2 regions of the Novosphingobium sp. AAP1 genome follow, and region 1 is predicted to be linked to the other one. Evidence: predicted binding sites of a transcription regulator. Region 1 holds the regulator's gene; the other holds the start of a gene.
What was found. The regulator LexA, encoded in region 1, represses DNA repair genes until DNA is damaged. The targets are predictions, from matches to a motif close to GTTCCNCNCTTGTTCT.
Positions count from the first base shown of each region.

Region 2: the regulator LexA is predicted to act here: its motif matches at 5,121-5,136, upstream of uvrA (excinuclease ABC subunit UvrA).

Region 1 covers NZ_LJHO01000002.1:132,205-139,653, reverse strand. Annotated here, with positions in the region: gene trpD (anthranilate phosphoribosyltransferase) at 1-848, shown strand, start outside; gene trpC (indole-3-glycerol phosphate synthase TrpC) at 861-1,649, shown strand; gene IP65_RS04600 (reverse transcriptase-like protein) at 1,657-2,103, shown strand; gene moaC (cyclic pyranopterin monophosphate synthase MoaC) at 2,112-2,582, shown strand; gene IP65_RS04590 (molybdopterin molybdotransferase MoeA) at 2,579-3,814, shown strand; gene lexA (transcriptional repressor LexA) at 3,872-4,561, shown strand; gene IP65_RS04580 (ATP-dependent endonuclease) at 4,941-6,674, opposite strand; gene IP65_RS04575 (ComEC/Rec2 family competence protein) at 7,025-7,449, opposite strand, start outside.
Region 2 covers NZ_LJHO01000001.1:546,197-553,645, reverse strand. Annotated here, with positions in the region: gene IP65_RS02410 (cell wall hydrolase) at 1-4, opposite strand, end outside; cobalamin riboswitch at 166-363, shown strand; gene IP65_RS02405 (TonB-dependent siderophore receptor) at 473-2,353, shown strand; gene IP65_RS02400 (ABC transporter substrate-binding protein) at 2,387-3,301, shown strand; gene IP65_RS02395 (iron ABC transporter permease) at 3,298-4,281, shown strand; gene IP65_RS02390 (ABC transporter ATP-binding protein) at 4,296-5,033, shown strand; gene uvrA (excinuclease ABC subunit UvrA) at 5,147-7,449, shown strand, end outside.

The DNA of each region.
Region 1 (7,449 bases):
AAATTGCTGGCGCGGCCCAGGCCATGCGCGCGCGCATGATCAGCATCGCCGCGCCCGAAAACGCCATCGATGTCTGCGGCACCGGTGGCGACGGGCACCACACCTTGAACGTGTCCACCGCGGTAAGCCTGGTTGTTGCCGCCTGCGGCGTGCCAGTGGCCAAGCACGGCAACCGCGCCGCCAGTTCCAAGGCGGGCGCTGCCGATACGCTGGAGGCGCTGGGTCTCAACCTCGATCGCGCGGTCGAAACGGCCGAGGAAACGCTGGCAGACCTTGGCATCTGCTTCCTGTTCGCCGGCAAGCACCACCCTGCCATGGGCCGGATCATGCCGATCCGCCGCGCCATTGGCCGCCGCACGATCTTCAACCTGATGGGCCCGCTGGCCAATCCCGCCGGGGTGCAGCGCCAGCTCGTCGGCATTGCCCGCCCCGCCTATGTGCCGATCTATGCCGATGCCCTGGCGCGGCTTGGCACGGCGCGCTCGTTCGTGGTTTCGGGGGATGAAGGGCTCGACGAATTGAGCCTGGCCGGCGGCAATGAAGTGGCCGACGTGCATGGTGGCGCGATCCTCATGCACCGCATCGCGCCGGGCGACGCTGGCCTGGCCACCGCACCGGTGGATGCCATTCGCGGCGGCGACGCTGCCTATAACGCCGCTGCGCTCCAGGCGCTGCTCGATGGCCAGCCCGGCCCCTATCGCGATGCCGTGCTGTTCAACGCCGCGGCCGCGCTGATGGTCGCCGGGGATGTCACCGACTGGCACGAAGGCGTTGAAGAAGCTGCCGAAACCATCGACAAGGGCCTGGCCCTTGGCCTGCTGCGTTGCTGGATCGACGCGCTGAAGTAAGGCTCTGTGCACATGACTGACAAGCTTACCGAAATCTGCAATACCAAGCGCGCCGAAGTGGCCCAGCGCAAGGCCGCGCTATCTTTGGCAGACCTCGCTGCCCGCGCCGCCACGCAAACCGCGCCGCGCGGGTTCGAAGCCGCGCTGCGTGCCCGCGCCGCCAGCGGCTTTGCCCTGATTGCCGAAATCAAGAAGGCCAGCCCGTCCAAGGGCCTGATCCGCGCCGATTTTCAGCCGGCCGACCATGCCCGCGCCTATGAAGCGGGCGGCGCCGCGTGCCTTTCGATCCTGACGGATGCGCCCTATTTCCAGGGGCATGAAGACTATCTCGTCGCCGCCCGCGCCGCCTGTGCGCTGCCCGTACTGCGCAAGGATTTCATGGTCGATCCCTGGCAGGTGGCCGAAGCCCGCGCGATTGGCGCCGATGCCATCCTGATCATCGTGGCCGCGCTCGAGGATGCCCAGATGGCCGAGATCGAAGCCGCCGCGCGCGAGCACGGCATGGACGTGCTGGTCGAAGTGCATGACGAGGCCGAGATGGAGCGCGCCGCGCGCCTGCATTCCCGCCTGATCGGGGTGAACAACCGCGATCTCAAGCGCTTCGTCACCGACATCGCCAATACCGAGCGCCTGGCCCCGCTGGCGCCCGCTGGCACGCTGCTGGTGGCCGAAAGCGGCATCAACACCCACGCCGATCTCGTGCGCCTGTCCGCCTGCGGCGCGCGCACGTTCCTGGTGGGTGAAAGCCTGATGCGCGAGGCCGACGTGGCCGCCGCCACCCAGGCGCTGCTGCAGGGCTGACCCCAGCTTGCCGCCGCCCGCACCGCGCAAGCTGTGGTTCGATGGCGGCTGCCGGCCCAACCCCGGCCGCATGGAAATCGCCGTCGTCACCGGCGGCCGCACTTGGATTGTCCCCGATTGCGGTGTGGGTGACAGCAATCGCGCCGAATGGCTGGCCCTGCTCGGCGCAATAGACTTGGCCCGGCAGCTTGGCGAGACAGACGTGGTGCTGTGCGGCGATTCCGCCTTCGTGATCGACCAGATCGCCGGCCGCACCGCCGCCCACCCTGCCACGGCCGATTGCCTTGCCGCCTATCGGAACGGCCTCGTTTCATTTTCGCGCGTCCGACTGCGTCATGTCGGCCGCGCACAGAACCTTGCCGGCATTGCCCTTGAATATCGCCGCGCCGGGCTCGCTCCGCCACAGCCGCTGGCCGATCAACAGGGCTTGCGCCTTTTCCCCCGCATGGCATGAGCGGGGGGATGACAGAGCTTACCCATCTCGATGCCCAGGGCCATGCGCGCATGGTCGATGTCGGCGCCAAGCCCGCCACGCAGCGCGTGGCCGTGGCGCGCGGTATGATCCGCATGTCGGCAACGGCACTGGCCGCGATCCGCGATGGCACCGTGCCCAAGGGCGATGTGCTGGCCACCGCCCGCATTGCCGGGATCATGGCCGCCAAGAAAACCGGCGAGCTGATCCCGCTGTGCCATCCGCTGTCGCTCGATGCCGTGGCGGTGGAATTTGGCTTTGTTGATGGCGGGGTGGAATGCACCGCCACCGCCTCGCTCACCGCCAAAACCGGCGTGGAAATGGAAGCGATGACAGCCGCTTGCGTGGCATTGTTGACAATCTATGACATGGCCAAGGCCGTGGACAAGGGCATGGTTATCGAAGCCGTGCGCCTGGTGGCCAAGCGCGGCGGCAAATCGGGCGATTGGTCCGCGCCATGAATGCTCCGCCGCGCCAGCCGCCCCTGCCACTCGAACAGGCGCAGGCCCGGCTCATCGCCCTCGCCCCGCGCCTGCCGATCGACCATCGCGCCACGGCAGAGGCGCGGGGTCACTATCTCGCCGCGCCGCTCGTCGCCGCGCGCACGCAGCCGGCCACCGCGCTTTCGGCGATGGATGGCTATGCCCTGCGCAGCGCCGATCTGCCCGGCCCATGGACCGTGGTGGGCGAAAGCGCCGCCGGCCATCCCTATGCCGGCACGGTAGCGCCCGGCCAGGCCGTGCGGATCAGCACCGGCGCGGCCATGCCCGCAGGTGCCGATTGCGTGCTGCTGCAGGAAGACTGCGCGCGCGATGGCGCCGCGCTCGCCCTCACCGGCACCCCGCCGCAACCACCCTCGCGCCATATTCGCCCGGCAGGCATGGATTTTGCCGCGCAAGACCCGCTGTTGCCCACCGGCACGCGGCTGGGCGCAGCGCAGATCGCGCTGGCGATTGCTGCCGGGCATGGCCACGTGCCAGTCTGCCGCCGCCTGCGCCTGGCGGTGATCGACAGCGGCGATGAACTGGCCGCAACCGGCCACGCCTTGGCCGCGCACCAGATTCCGGCCAGCAACGGCCCGATGCTCGCCGCGATGGCCGCCGCCCTGCCGGTGGACGTGCAGCGCATCGGCCCGGTGCCCGATCGGCTCGATGCCCTGGCCGCCGCGCTCGATAGCGTGCGCGAAGCTGACATCATCGTCACCAGTGGCGGCGCCTCGGTCGGTGATCACGATCTGGTTCGCCCCGCGCTGGAGGCAGTGGGCGCGCGCATCGATTTCTGGCGCGTGGCGATCAAGCCGGGCAAGCCGCTGCTGGTGGGGCAACGCAGCGCCAAAGACCGCGCCGCGCCGCAGGTGATCCTGGGCCTGCCGGGCAACCCGGCCTCGGCCTATGTCACCGCGCACCTGTTCATGCTGCCCCTGCTGCGCGCCGCGCTGGGTGCCGCCCAGCCACTGCCCAGCCCGCTGCACATGCCACTGGCCCAGCCCATGCCGGCCGGTGGCGGGCGCACCGAATTCCTGCGCGGCCATTGGGATGGCGTTTCCGTCACACTCGATCCGTTGCAGGATTCCGGCGCGATCGCCCCCATTGCCCGCGCCAATTGCCTGGTGCAGCGCGAGGCCGGCGCGGCGATGCAACCGGAAGGGAGCAAGGTGCCGATCTATCTGCTCGAATTTGGCGGATTTGCTTGACGGGTTCGGTTTGGTTGCTTATTCGTTCCGCATTCGTTCGCCATAGGAGACTTGCGGATGCTCACGCGCAAGCAGCACGAACTGCTCTCGTTCATCCAGACGCGCCTTGATGATTCCGGCATTTCGCCTTCGTTTGAAGAAATGAAGGAAGCGCTCGATCTCAAGTCCAAGTCTGGCGTGCACCGCCTGATCTCCGCGCTGGAAGAACGCGGCTTCATCCGCCGCCTGCCCAACCGCGCCCGCGCCCTCGAAGTGATCCGCGAACCGGAAAGCCTGGCGACCAAGGCCGCCGCGCGCACTCCCGCACCGCGCCCCACTGCCCCCGCGTCCACCACCCCGCGCCCAGCGCCAGTGGCCGCGAACGACGTGATCGAAATCCCGCTCCACGGCCGCATCGCCGCGGGCGCCCCGATCGAGGCGATGGAGGGCTCCGCCATGCTGCCCGTGCCCGCCGCCCTGCTCGGCTCTGGCGAGCACTACGCGCTGGAAGTGTCGGGCGATTCGATGGTCGACGCCGGCATCCTCGACGGCGACTACGCCCTCGTGCGCCGCACCAACACCGCCCGCGACGGCGAAATCGTCGTCGCCCTGGTCCGTGGCGAGGAAGCGACTCTCAAATACCTCCACCACGAAAAAGGCCGCATCCGCCTCGACCCGGCCAACGCCGCCTATGACCCGCAGTTCTACGCGCCCGACGAAGTGGAAGTGCAAGGCAAGCTGGCGGGGCTGTTGCGGCGGTATCATTGATGGGTTGCTTGAGGAACTGCGCTGAGTGAATGCGCATTTGCGCACAAGCCCTTCAACGGTCTAATGTTGGGCATGATTGGTTGGTGGGCAGCGGTTGATCTGGAAAGCCTACCTCGCTTTGCGCATGCCCCACTGTTCAGGATCGATAATCTGCAATTTCTTCAAGTGGGACAAAGGCATCGTCCCGGCACGGTCTGCTGAACGACAGCTACAGCCAAATCCGGCCGCTTGTGGGGCGATGTCCCATTCTACCGCCTATGGCGCTAATGTTGTGGATACTGACAGGGGGCTGGGACCTGAACGCCTAAAGCGAACGCGGGTCATCCCATGGTGACTATGCCTGCATCCTTAGAGCTCGAAGCACTCTGCGCTCCGACTTCTAAGAACGTCGGCGCCGCCAGATTTTGCCAACAAATTCACGAGCTTCTGCGAGCTCGACATCCGTTTCCAAGCCCTTGGTTTCTAAAACTTTCTCCACGAACCCTGGCCCGTGAGATCCAAGGGATTGGCAAAAACCTTCAACCTCTCCGACGGGGACAATCCAAAGGCCGATCGACGCACATTTTTCCGCAAGCTGATCGTATTGCGTTGTTGGTTCGCCATTTGGGAGTCCGCGACGGCCGCTCTGCTTTAGAGCGCTCCAGGGGGACACCGTCTTGAAGACTTTCTTGATCGCATTTTCTTTGGCTCGGGGAAATTCAGCGATCCCGGACACATCTTCGATTAGGTCGGCGATCATGCCTTTCACTTGCGTCGCATTAAGTGGAGGCCTTTGGCTCAGAACAGCCTGCGATACGGCATACCAATGCGGTTGGATATCGGACCACTCTCCCCCAAGCTTCTCGACCAACGTCTTGAATGTATTTTCTTCGCTCAAGACGTCGATGTCGGCAATAACCGATACGGGGACGTCCAGTGCCCTTAAGGTTTCCGCCAACTTCGACATGCGGTGTTTTCCAGCCGTGTGGACAAACAGCACGTCGGGGCGTCGCTCTCCGGAAATTGAGGGCAAGCTAAGAATCGACTGATAAAACATACAGTCGGCGTCAGACTCACATACGATCACATGCTCGAAGAAGATGCCGTCGAACACTTTTGAAAATCGGGTGAGAGTATCCTTCGCGATGGCGCGCGTTTGACTCTTGCTCAGTTCCTTAACGCGATTGATATCGCCCTCACGGCGGATTCGGATAATACGTACTTTGTCTGAACCGCCCTCAATCAGGCCGTCAAGAATATCGGTGCTGTGCGTTGCAATAAAAAGTTGAGATTTCTCACGTCGTCCCTCCGCGATGTATTTTCCCAAAAGTCTTGCTTGGGGGGGATGGAGGAATGCCTCTGGCTCATCTAAAAACTGGATAGAATGGTTTCTGGCTGCGAGGACATGCAAGAGTACAGCGGCAAAACTCCGCATGCCATCGCCCTGACGATCCAGCTGAACACTTGTGCGTTGGAGCTCCTCCACAAATTCACGTGATAGCTCGTCGGTGCCGGACGCAAGTGTCGGCTTCATACCAACGTAAAGTGGAAAGCTACCGCCGCCAGCCCTGAATGGAATCAGGTCAACGCCGAAAGCGTGTCGAAATTTTCCGCTCATCTCGGCGGCTAGCTTTTCGTCCATCAAAAGCATGTGAATCGGATGCGTTGGCGGGTTGTTATAGAGCGCAATCGCAGGTGCTGCCATCGAATCCTGAATGCGCGTTTCGGTCGCGAGCCTTTTGGCAAAGAAGGGAGCTACAGGATGTCTGTCATTAGGATTATCGAACCACGATATATGGCTTTGATGGATGTTGAAGCCGATACCTCCGAATTGCAGGTCAGCGCCAGCGCCAGATTTTTGGGAATGCTGATCCAAATAAGCGCGTAGCGAGCCGGAATCGCCAGTTTTCTTAAGCTTGGCTGAGCGAACAGTATTACCGGGTTGCGTCCTTGCGACCATAGCCTCCATCTCTCGGAGCGTCGCACTTTTACCAGCGTTGTTTGGCCCAACGAACACCACGATGTCGTCATCTTCAAACGTGAGAGTACAGCCATCCGAAAAGGTGACGGCCTCAAACGCTAAAGTTGGTCGCTCAAGATCAATCGTTGGTTTGGTGAGTTCGCTTTTGGTCATCTTTGTTCCACAGGTAAACCGCTGGAGGTTCCGCGCAAACGAAACTACTCATCGATCATCTATATCATCGACCTCCGCAGTCCAAGGGAGAATTTTTCTACAATTGATCCTGCAAGACGACAATTTTCAAGCTTTTTTGTTAGATTGTTATCGCCAGAAATGTTGTTGGCTGTAGACCAGCAGCTTCATAACACTCGGTCGGCGGCTCCTATCAGATTCGGACATTCGCACTATTACGGAGGAACGGCAGAATGTGGTCGAAAGCGGACACTATCCAGCTGCCCGGTCAGTCTAACGATTAAAAGGCCCAAGCAAACAGGCGGCGCCGGAATCAAAACTGGCGTTACCCATCACCTGCCCTTATCCGCCCACGCCTTTGGCACCGGAAACCAGCCATGCTGGCCTTCCGTCTCCGCAACGGTCGCCAGTTTGCCTTGTGCCAGATAGATCGCCAGGCCGCCGGTCTGGCGCAGCAGGCGGCGGTCGGCTTTGAGCCAGCGGGGGTGGCAGCTGGTAGGCAAGGTGCGATCGGCGATCACGATATCGGCGGCGGCGCAGGCGGTGGTGAGGGCCTGCCAGTCCACCTGGTCGCGGCCGCGGCTCATCAGCACGGTGTAGCGCCGGCCCTGGCGCACCAGAACCGCGCGGCAGAAGTCCGCGTTGCACTGCGCGCCGGGCCAGGTGTCGAGCGGGCGGGCCTCTCCCTCCAGCCCGGCGTTTTCGAGCAGCATCGAAGGGGTATAGTCGCTGCGCGTGGCGCGGAGCATCAGCAGGT
Region 2 (7,449 bases), on a different contig from region 1:
GCATAGGGCGTGAAACAGGGCAGGCTTGGTCTGCGCCATGGTGCGTTACGCGTTGCACTGCAACCATGCACGGCAGGAATCGTCCTCGTCCCGATAAGGCACAGGCTGCTACGGGTTGGTTAATCACGGCTGCGGGCTTGCCCCTTGGTGCAGGTGTCGCTATCCGCCCCGCCTGACGCCACCGGTGCCCGCAACCATGCGGGCTAAGAGGGAAGCCGGAACCAGCCGGCGCTGCCCCCGCAACTGTTTCCGGACGAGCGCCGCGCCCTTGCGCGCCACTGGCCCCTTGGCGGGCTGGGAAGGCCGGCGTGTCGCGTTGACTTCGGATGAGCCAGGAAACCTGCCGGTGTGTGGTCGTTCCGCGGCCGGGCGGGGTGTACCGGGCGCAAGCGTGACGAGTCTTCCGCCAGGGCCCGGCGGACCCTCGCGCCATGGACGGCAAGACTGTCCATGGGCCGGGAGGAAAAGAACCGTGAAGACATCGCTTGTTGCACTGGCCACCGCCGTGATGCTGGCCACCCCTGCCTATGCCGATGAAGCCCCCGCCAGCGATGGCGCGCAGATCACTGTATTGGCCACCGGCAACGACCTGTCGCTCGACCAGACCGGCCAGGCCATCACCGTGTTGCCGTTGCAGACGATCGAGGCGGTGCAGGGCGTTGACCTGACCCGCGTGCTCGATCGCGTGCCGGGCCTGACCTGGTCGCGCACCGGGGGTCTGGGTGCGCAAACCGCCGTGCGCCTGCGCGGCGGGGAAGGGCAGCACACCCTGGTGCTGGTCGATGGCGTGCGCGTGGAAGATCCCTCGGCGCCATCGGGCGGGTTTGACTTCGGCACGCTGACGAGCGGCGGGATCGAGCGGATCGAAGTGCTGCGCGGCTCCAACTCGGTGGTCTGGGGCAGCTCTGCCATTGGCGGGGTGATCGCGGTTACCACGCGCGAGATCGACGGCGTCGAAGCCTCGGCCGAGGCCGGCTCGCGCCGCAGCTATGATGCCGATGCTGTCGCCGGCGTGAAGCGCGACCGCTATGCCTTCTCGATCGATGGTGGCTATGCCACCACCGATGGAGTTTCGGCCGCTGCCAGCGGGACCGAGCGCGATGGCTATGACCAGTGGCGCGTGGGCGGCAAGGCGCGGGTCAACCTCACCGAAACGCTGTCGCTGGTCGCCAATGCCCGCTATGCCGATGGCAAGACCCAGATCGATGGCTATCCCGCGCCCGATTATGTCTTTGCCGATACCCCGGAATACACCACCACGCGGCAGTTCTTCGGCCGCGCCGGGCTGCACTATGCCGGCGGTCCGCTGACGCTCGATGCCGGCTATGCCCTGTCCGACACGCGCCGCCGCTATTACACCGGCGGGGCCGACAACGCGTTCGAATATGGCTACAACGGCCGCAGCGAGCGGGTGGAATTGAACGGCCGCTATAGCCTGCCTGCTGATTTCGCGATCGATTTCGGGGCGGATCGCGAATGGACCCGGTTCGACAGCACCTATGACACGCGCCAGAACGCGCATCTGACCAGCGGCCATGCCATGCTCGGCTGGTACACCGCCAAGGCGAGCCTGGCCGCCGGCGTGCGCTATGACGAACAGAGCCAGTTCGGCAGCAATGTCAGCCTGGGGGCCAACGGCACGGTGGAAGTGGTGCGCGGGCTGCGCCTCAATGCCAGCTATGGCGAAGGCTTCCGCGCGCCCACGCTCTATCAGCTGCTCTCGCCCGATTACGGCAATGCCGCGCTCGCTCCCGAACGCAGCCGCAGCTATGACCTGGGCGTGGTCTATGCCAGCCAGGATGGCGGCTTCCATGCCGGCGTCACGCTGTTCCGCCGCGATACCCGCAACCTCATCGCCTATGTCTCGTGCTTCATGGCGCAAACCGCGCTGTGCCAGGGCCATACCTATGGCGTCTATGACAACGTCGGCAAGGCGCGCGCGCAAGGCGTCGAGCTCGATGTGGGCGCCGCGCTCAGCAGCCAGGTCAAGGGCACGATCGCCTATGCCTATACCGAGGCGACCGACCGCACGCCTGGCGCCGCCACGTTCGGCAACGACCTGGCGCGCCGCCCGCGCCACGCGCTGACCACCTCGCTCGATTGGACCACGCCCTGGGCCGGCCTGGCCCTGGCCGCAGACCTGCGCTTCCAGTCGGAAAGTTTTGACAACGCGGCCAATTCGATCAAGTTGGCGGGCGGTAGCGTCACCACCGTGCGCGCCAGTTTGCCGATCCTTCATCAGGCCGAACTTTTCGGCCGGGTGGAAAACGTGTTCGATCGGCCGCTGGTGACGGCAGCGGGCTATGGCGCGCTGGGTCGTTCCGTGTTCGGTGGCGTTCGCCTGCGGTACTGATGGCGTTGCGCCGGTTGGAGGAATGGCTTTGCCGTGAGCGGCCGCATCGTGCCTGACTTTGCCTTGCTCTGCCGGCGCATGGGGCGCGGTGCCGTGGTGCTGGCGCTGATGCTGGGCGGGTGCGCGCAGGTGGCTCCCGCCGATCCGCAGGCCACCGATCGTCTGCCCCGGATCGTGTCGCTCAACCCTTGCAGCGATGCGATCCTGGCAGAAGTGGCCGATCCCGCGCAGATCCTGGCGCTGTCTTCCTACAGCCGCGATCCGGCACAAACCTCGATGGACGTGGCGCAGGCCATGCGCTTTGCCACCACCGATGGCGCGGTAGAAAGCGTGCTGGCGCTGCATCCCGATCTGGTGGTGACCAGCACTTATGCCGATCCGGCCACGCTGGCGGCGTTGCGCGGGCTGGGCCTGCGCGTGGAAACGGTGGGCATTGCCGAATCGCTCGATGCCGCGCGCGCCCAGGTGCGCAGCCTGGCCGGCTGGGCCGGGCAGCCGGCGCGCGGCGCCGCGCTGATCGCGCGGATCGACCGCGCAGTCGCCGCCGCGGCGCCGCCGCCGGGCACGGCGCCGATCACGGCCGTGCTGTGGGAACCGGGCGGCCTGGTGCCGGGCCAGAATACCCTGGCATCAGACCTGATGATGCGTGCCGGCTTTGCCAATTTCAGTGCGCAACGCGGCCTGGGCCAATCCGAACGCCTGTCGCTGGAGCGCATGCTGGCCGATCCGCCGCGCGTGATCATGGCCGTGGGCACCCCGCGCGGCACCCTGGCCGATCAGGCCGCGCCGCAGGAAGACCGCCTGCTGTTCCATCCCGCGCTGGCGGCGCTGCGCCACACCGCGCGCGTGCCGATTTCCCCCAACCTGATCTATTGCGGCGGCCCAACCATTCCCCGGTTCCTGAACCGCATGGTGGCGGTGCGCCAAGAGCTGGAAGCGATGCCATGAACCGTGCTGCCTTGCCCCTGGTGCTGGGTGGCTTGCTGCTCGTGCTGTTTCCGCTGTGCCTGCTGGCCGGGCAGGTGTGGATCAATCCGTTCGATCCGGCCGGTGCCAATGCCACGGTGATCCTGGCGCAACTGCGCCTGCCGCGCGCGGTGCTGGCGGTGATCGTCGGGGCCGGACTGGGCGCGGCGGGTGCGGCGATGCAGGGCTATCTGCGCAATCCCCTGGCCGATCCCGGCCTGTTCGGGGTGGCGCCGCTCGCCGCGCTAGGTGCGGTGCTGTCGCTGTTTACCGGCTTTGCGGTGCAGCCTTTCGCGCTGCCGGCGATGGCCCTGGCGGGCGCCGCTGGGGGCATGGTGCTGCTGGCACTGATCGCGTCGGGACCGCGCACGGGCCTGGCCGGGGGCGTGGCGCTGTTCACGCTGGCCGGCATGATGCTGTCCAGCCTGGCTGGCGCATTGACCAGCCTGGCGATCAGCCTGGCGCCCAATCCCTTTGCCCTGACCGAGATTGTCACCTGGCTGATGGGCGCGCTGACCGATCGCAGCTGGCACGATGTGGCGCTGGCCGCGCCGCTCACCGCGCTGGGGCTGGTGCTGCTGTGGCGTGCCGGGCCGGCGCTCGATGCCTTGACCCTGGGCGAGCTGGCGGCCCGCTCGATGGGCCTCGATCCGGCGGCCTTGCGCGGATTGATGGTGGTAGGCGTGGGCCTGGTGGTGGGGGCCGGGGTTTCGGCGGCCGGGGTCATCGGCTTTGTCGGGCTGATGGTGCCGCATATCGTGCGCCCGTTCACCGATCGCCGCCCATCCAGCCTGCTGCTGCCCAGCGCGTTGGCGGGGGCGCTGTTGCTGCTGCTCGCCGATACGCTGTGCCGCTGCCTGCCGCTGGCGGGGGGTGAGCTGCGCCTGGGCATCGCGCTCAGCCTGCTGGGCGCGCCGTTCTTCCTGCATCTTCTGCTGCGCCTGCGGCGCGGCCTGGCTTGAGAGGCACCGGGGCCATGGATCTTGTTACCGATGCCGTCACCATGGTGGGCCGCCTGCGCGATGTGCGCGTGGGGCTGTCGCCAGGACGCCTGACCGCGATTTGCGGGCCGAACGGAGCAGGCAAGTCCACGCTGCTTTCGGCGCTTGCTGGCCTGGAAGAGCCCGATGGCGGGCACGTGTCTTTGGGGCAGCATCGCCTGGCCGAACTGACGGCGCGCGAACGCGCCATTGCCATCGGCTATCTGCCGCAAGCGGGCGAGGTGGCGTGGAACGTGACGGTGGAAACGCTGGTGCGGCTCGGCCGCCTGCCGCACCGCACACCGCTGCGGATCGACGCGGCCGCAACCATGGCAGCCTTGCAGGCGCTTGACCTTACCGGCCTTGCCGGGCGCGAGGTGGGCACGCTGTCGGGCGGGGAGCGGGCACGCGCGCTGCTGGCGCGGGTCCTGGCCGGGCAGCCGCGCTGGATTCTGGCGGACGAGCCGCTGGCTGCGCTCGACCTGGCGCACCAGCAGGCGCTGCTCGCCCATTTTCGCCGTCTGGCGGGGCAAGGCGTGGGCGTGGTGGTCGTGCTGCACGATCTGGCCCTGGCGATGAACCATGCCGATCACGTCATCGTGCTCGACCGTGGCACCGTGGCCGCCAATGGCGCGCCGCACCTGGCGCTGGCCGAAGGCGTGCTAGCCGGGGTCTGGGGCGTCAAGGCACGCTGGGTGGGCGATGGGCGCACCCGCGCGCTTGCGATCGGCTGATCGGCTCCCCACATCAGGGGTCAATCGCCCTTGCCCACCGAGCCATCTTGCGCAGTTCTTGCTGCGCTGCGACAGGCTTGCGTGAATCGAACAAATCTGGAACATTGCCCTTCATGTCGACCGCCCCCACACGTGCGCCCGGTGCCGCTCGCTCCGCGCTGACCACCCTTTCCGTGCGCGGCGCGCGCGAGCACAACCTGAAGGGGATCGATGTCGATCTGCCGCGTGACAGCCTGGTGGTGATCACCGGCCTGTCCGGTTCGGGCAAGTCCAGCCTGGCGTTCGACACGATCTATGCCGAAGGGCAGCGGCGCTATGTCGAATCGCTGTCGGCCTATGCGCGCCAGTTCCTGGAAATGATGCAGAAGCCCGATGTGGAGCACATCGACGGCCTCTCGCCGGCCATTTCGATCGAGCAGAAGACCACCAGCCGCAACCCCCGCTCCACCGTGGCGACGGTCACCGAAATCTATGACTATATGCGCCTGCTCTGGGCGCGGATCGGCGTGCCCTATTCGCCGGCCACCGGCCTGCCGATCAGCGCGCAGACCGTCAGCCAGATGGTCGATCGCGTGATGGCCCTGCCCGAGGGCACGCGCGCCTATCTGCTGGCGCCGGTGGTGCGCGGCCGCAAGGGCGAATACCGCAAGGAACTCGCCGAGTGGCAGAAGGCGGGCTACACCCGCGTGCGCATCGATGGTGAGCTTTACGCGATCGAAGACGCCCCCGCGCTCGACAAGAAGTACAAGCACGATATCGAGGTGGTGGTCGACCGCATTGCGGTGAAGGACGGCATCCAGACGCGCCTGGCCGACAGTTTCGAGCAGGCGCTCAAGCTGGCCGATGGCCTGGTCTTTATCGACCTGGCCGATACGACCGTGGCCGAATTGAATGGTGAGGCGCCGCCGGAAAAGGCCAAGAAGGGCACTGCTAAAGGCCAGCTCAAGGGCGCCGGCCTGCCCGACAACCGCATTGTCCTGTCGGAAAAGTTTGCCTGCCCGGTTTCGGGCTTCACGCTCGATGCGCTCGAACCTCGGCTGTTCTCGTTCAACGCGCCGCAGGGGGCGTGCCCGGCCTGCGACGGGCTGGGCGAAAAGCTGCTGTTCGACCCGCAACTGGTCGTGCCCAACGAGCATTTGAGCCTCAAGCAGGGCGCGATTGTGCCCTGGGCCAAGTCCAACCCGCCCAGCCCCTATTACATGCAGGTGCTGGCCAGCCTGGCCGATCACTTCGGCTTCAACCTCGATACCCCGTGGGACAAGCTGCCCGGCGAGGTGAAGATCGTGATCCTGCATGGCACCGCGGGCAAGGCCGTGCCGCTGACCTTCATCGACGGCAAGAAGAGCTATACCGTTTCCAAGGCGTTCGAAGGCGTGATCGGCAATCTCAATCGCCGCATGCTACAAACCGAAAGCGCCTGGATGCGCGAAGAACTGGGCAAGTTCCAGACCGCGCAGCCCTGCGAAACCTGCAACGGCGCGCGGTTGAAGCCCGAGGCGTTGAGCGTGAAAGTGGCCGGCAACGACATTTCTGCCAGCACGCGCCTGTCGGTCAGCGATGCACTGGACTGGTTCGCCACGCTCGACGCGAAGCTGACCAGCCAGCAGAGCCAGATTGCCAAGGCGATCCTCAAGGAAATCAACGAGCGTCTTGGCTTCCTCAACAATGTCGGGCTCGATTACCTCAACCTCGATCGCACCTCGGGCACGCTGTCGGGCGGGGAATCGCAGCGCATTCGCCTGGCCAGCCAGATCGGTTCGGGCCTGTCGGGCGTGCTCTACGTGCTCGATGAACCGTCGATCGGCCTGCACCAGCGCGACAACGACCGCCTGCTCGAAACCTTGAAGCGGCTGCGCGACCTGGGCAACACGGTGATCGTGGTAGAGCATGACGAGGACGCGATCCGCGCGGCGGACTATGTCGTCGATCTCGGCCCCGGCGCGGGCGTCCACGGCGGCGAGATCGTCGCCCAGGGCACGCTCGAGGATATCCTCGCCAATCCCGACAGCCTGACCGGGCAATACCTGACCGGCGCGCGCCGGATCGAGGTGCCCAAGAAGCGCCGCAAGGGCAATGGCTTGTCCCTGGTGGTGGAAGGCGCGCGGGCCAACAACCTCAAGAACGTGACGGCCAAGATTCCGCTCGGCACGTTCTGCTGCGTCACCGGCGTGTCCGGCTCGGGCAAGTCCAGCCTCACCATCGACACGCTGCAGGCCGGTGCTGCCCGTGTGCTCAATGGCGCGCGCGTGGTGGCCGGCGCCCATGACGCGATCAAGGGCCTGGAGCATTGCGACAAGGTGATCGAGATCGACCAGTCGCCGATCGGCCGCACCCCGCGCTCCAATCCGGCGACCTATACCGGTTCGTTCACCCTGATCCGTGACTGGTTTGCCGGTCTGCCCGAGGCGCAGGCGCG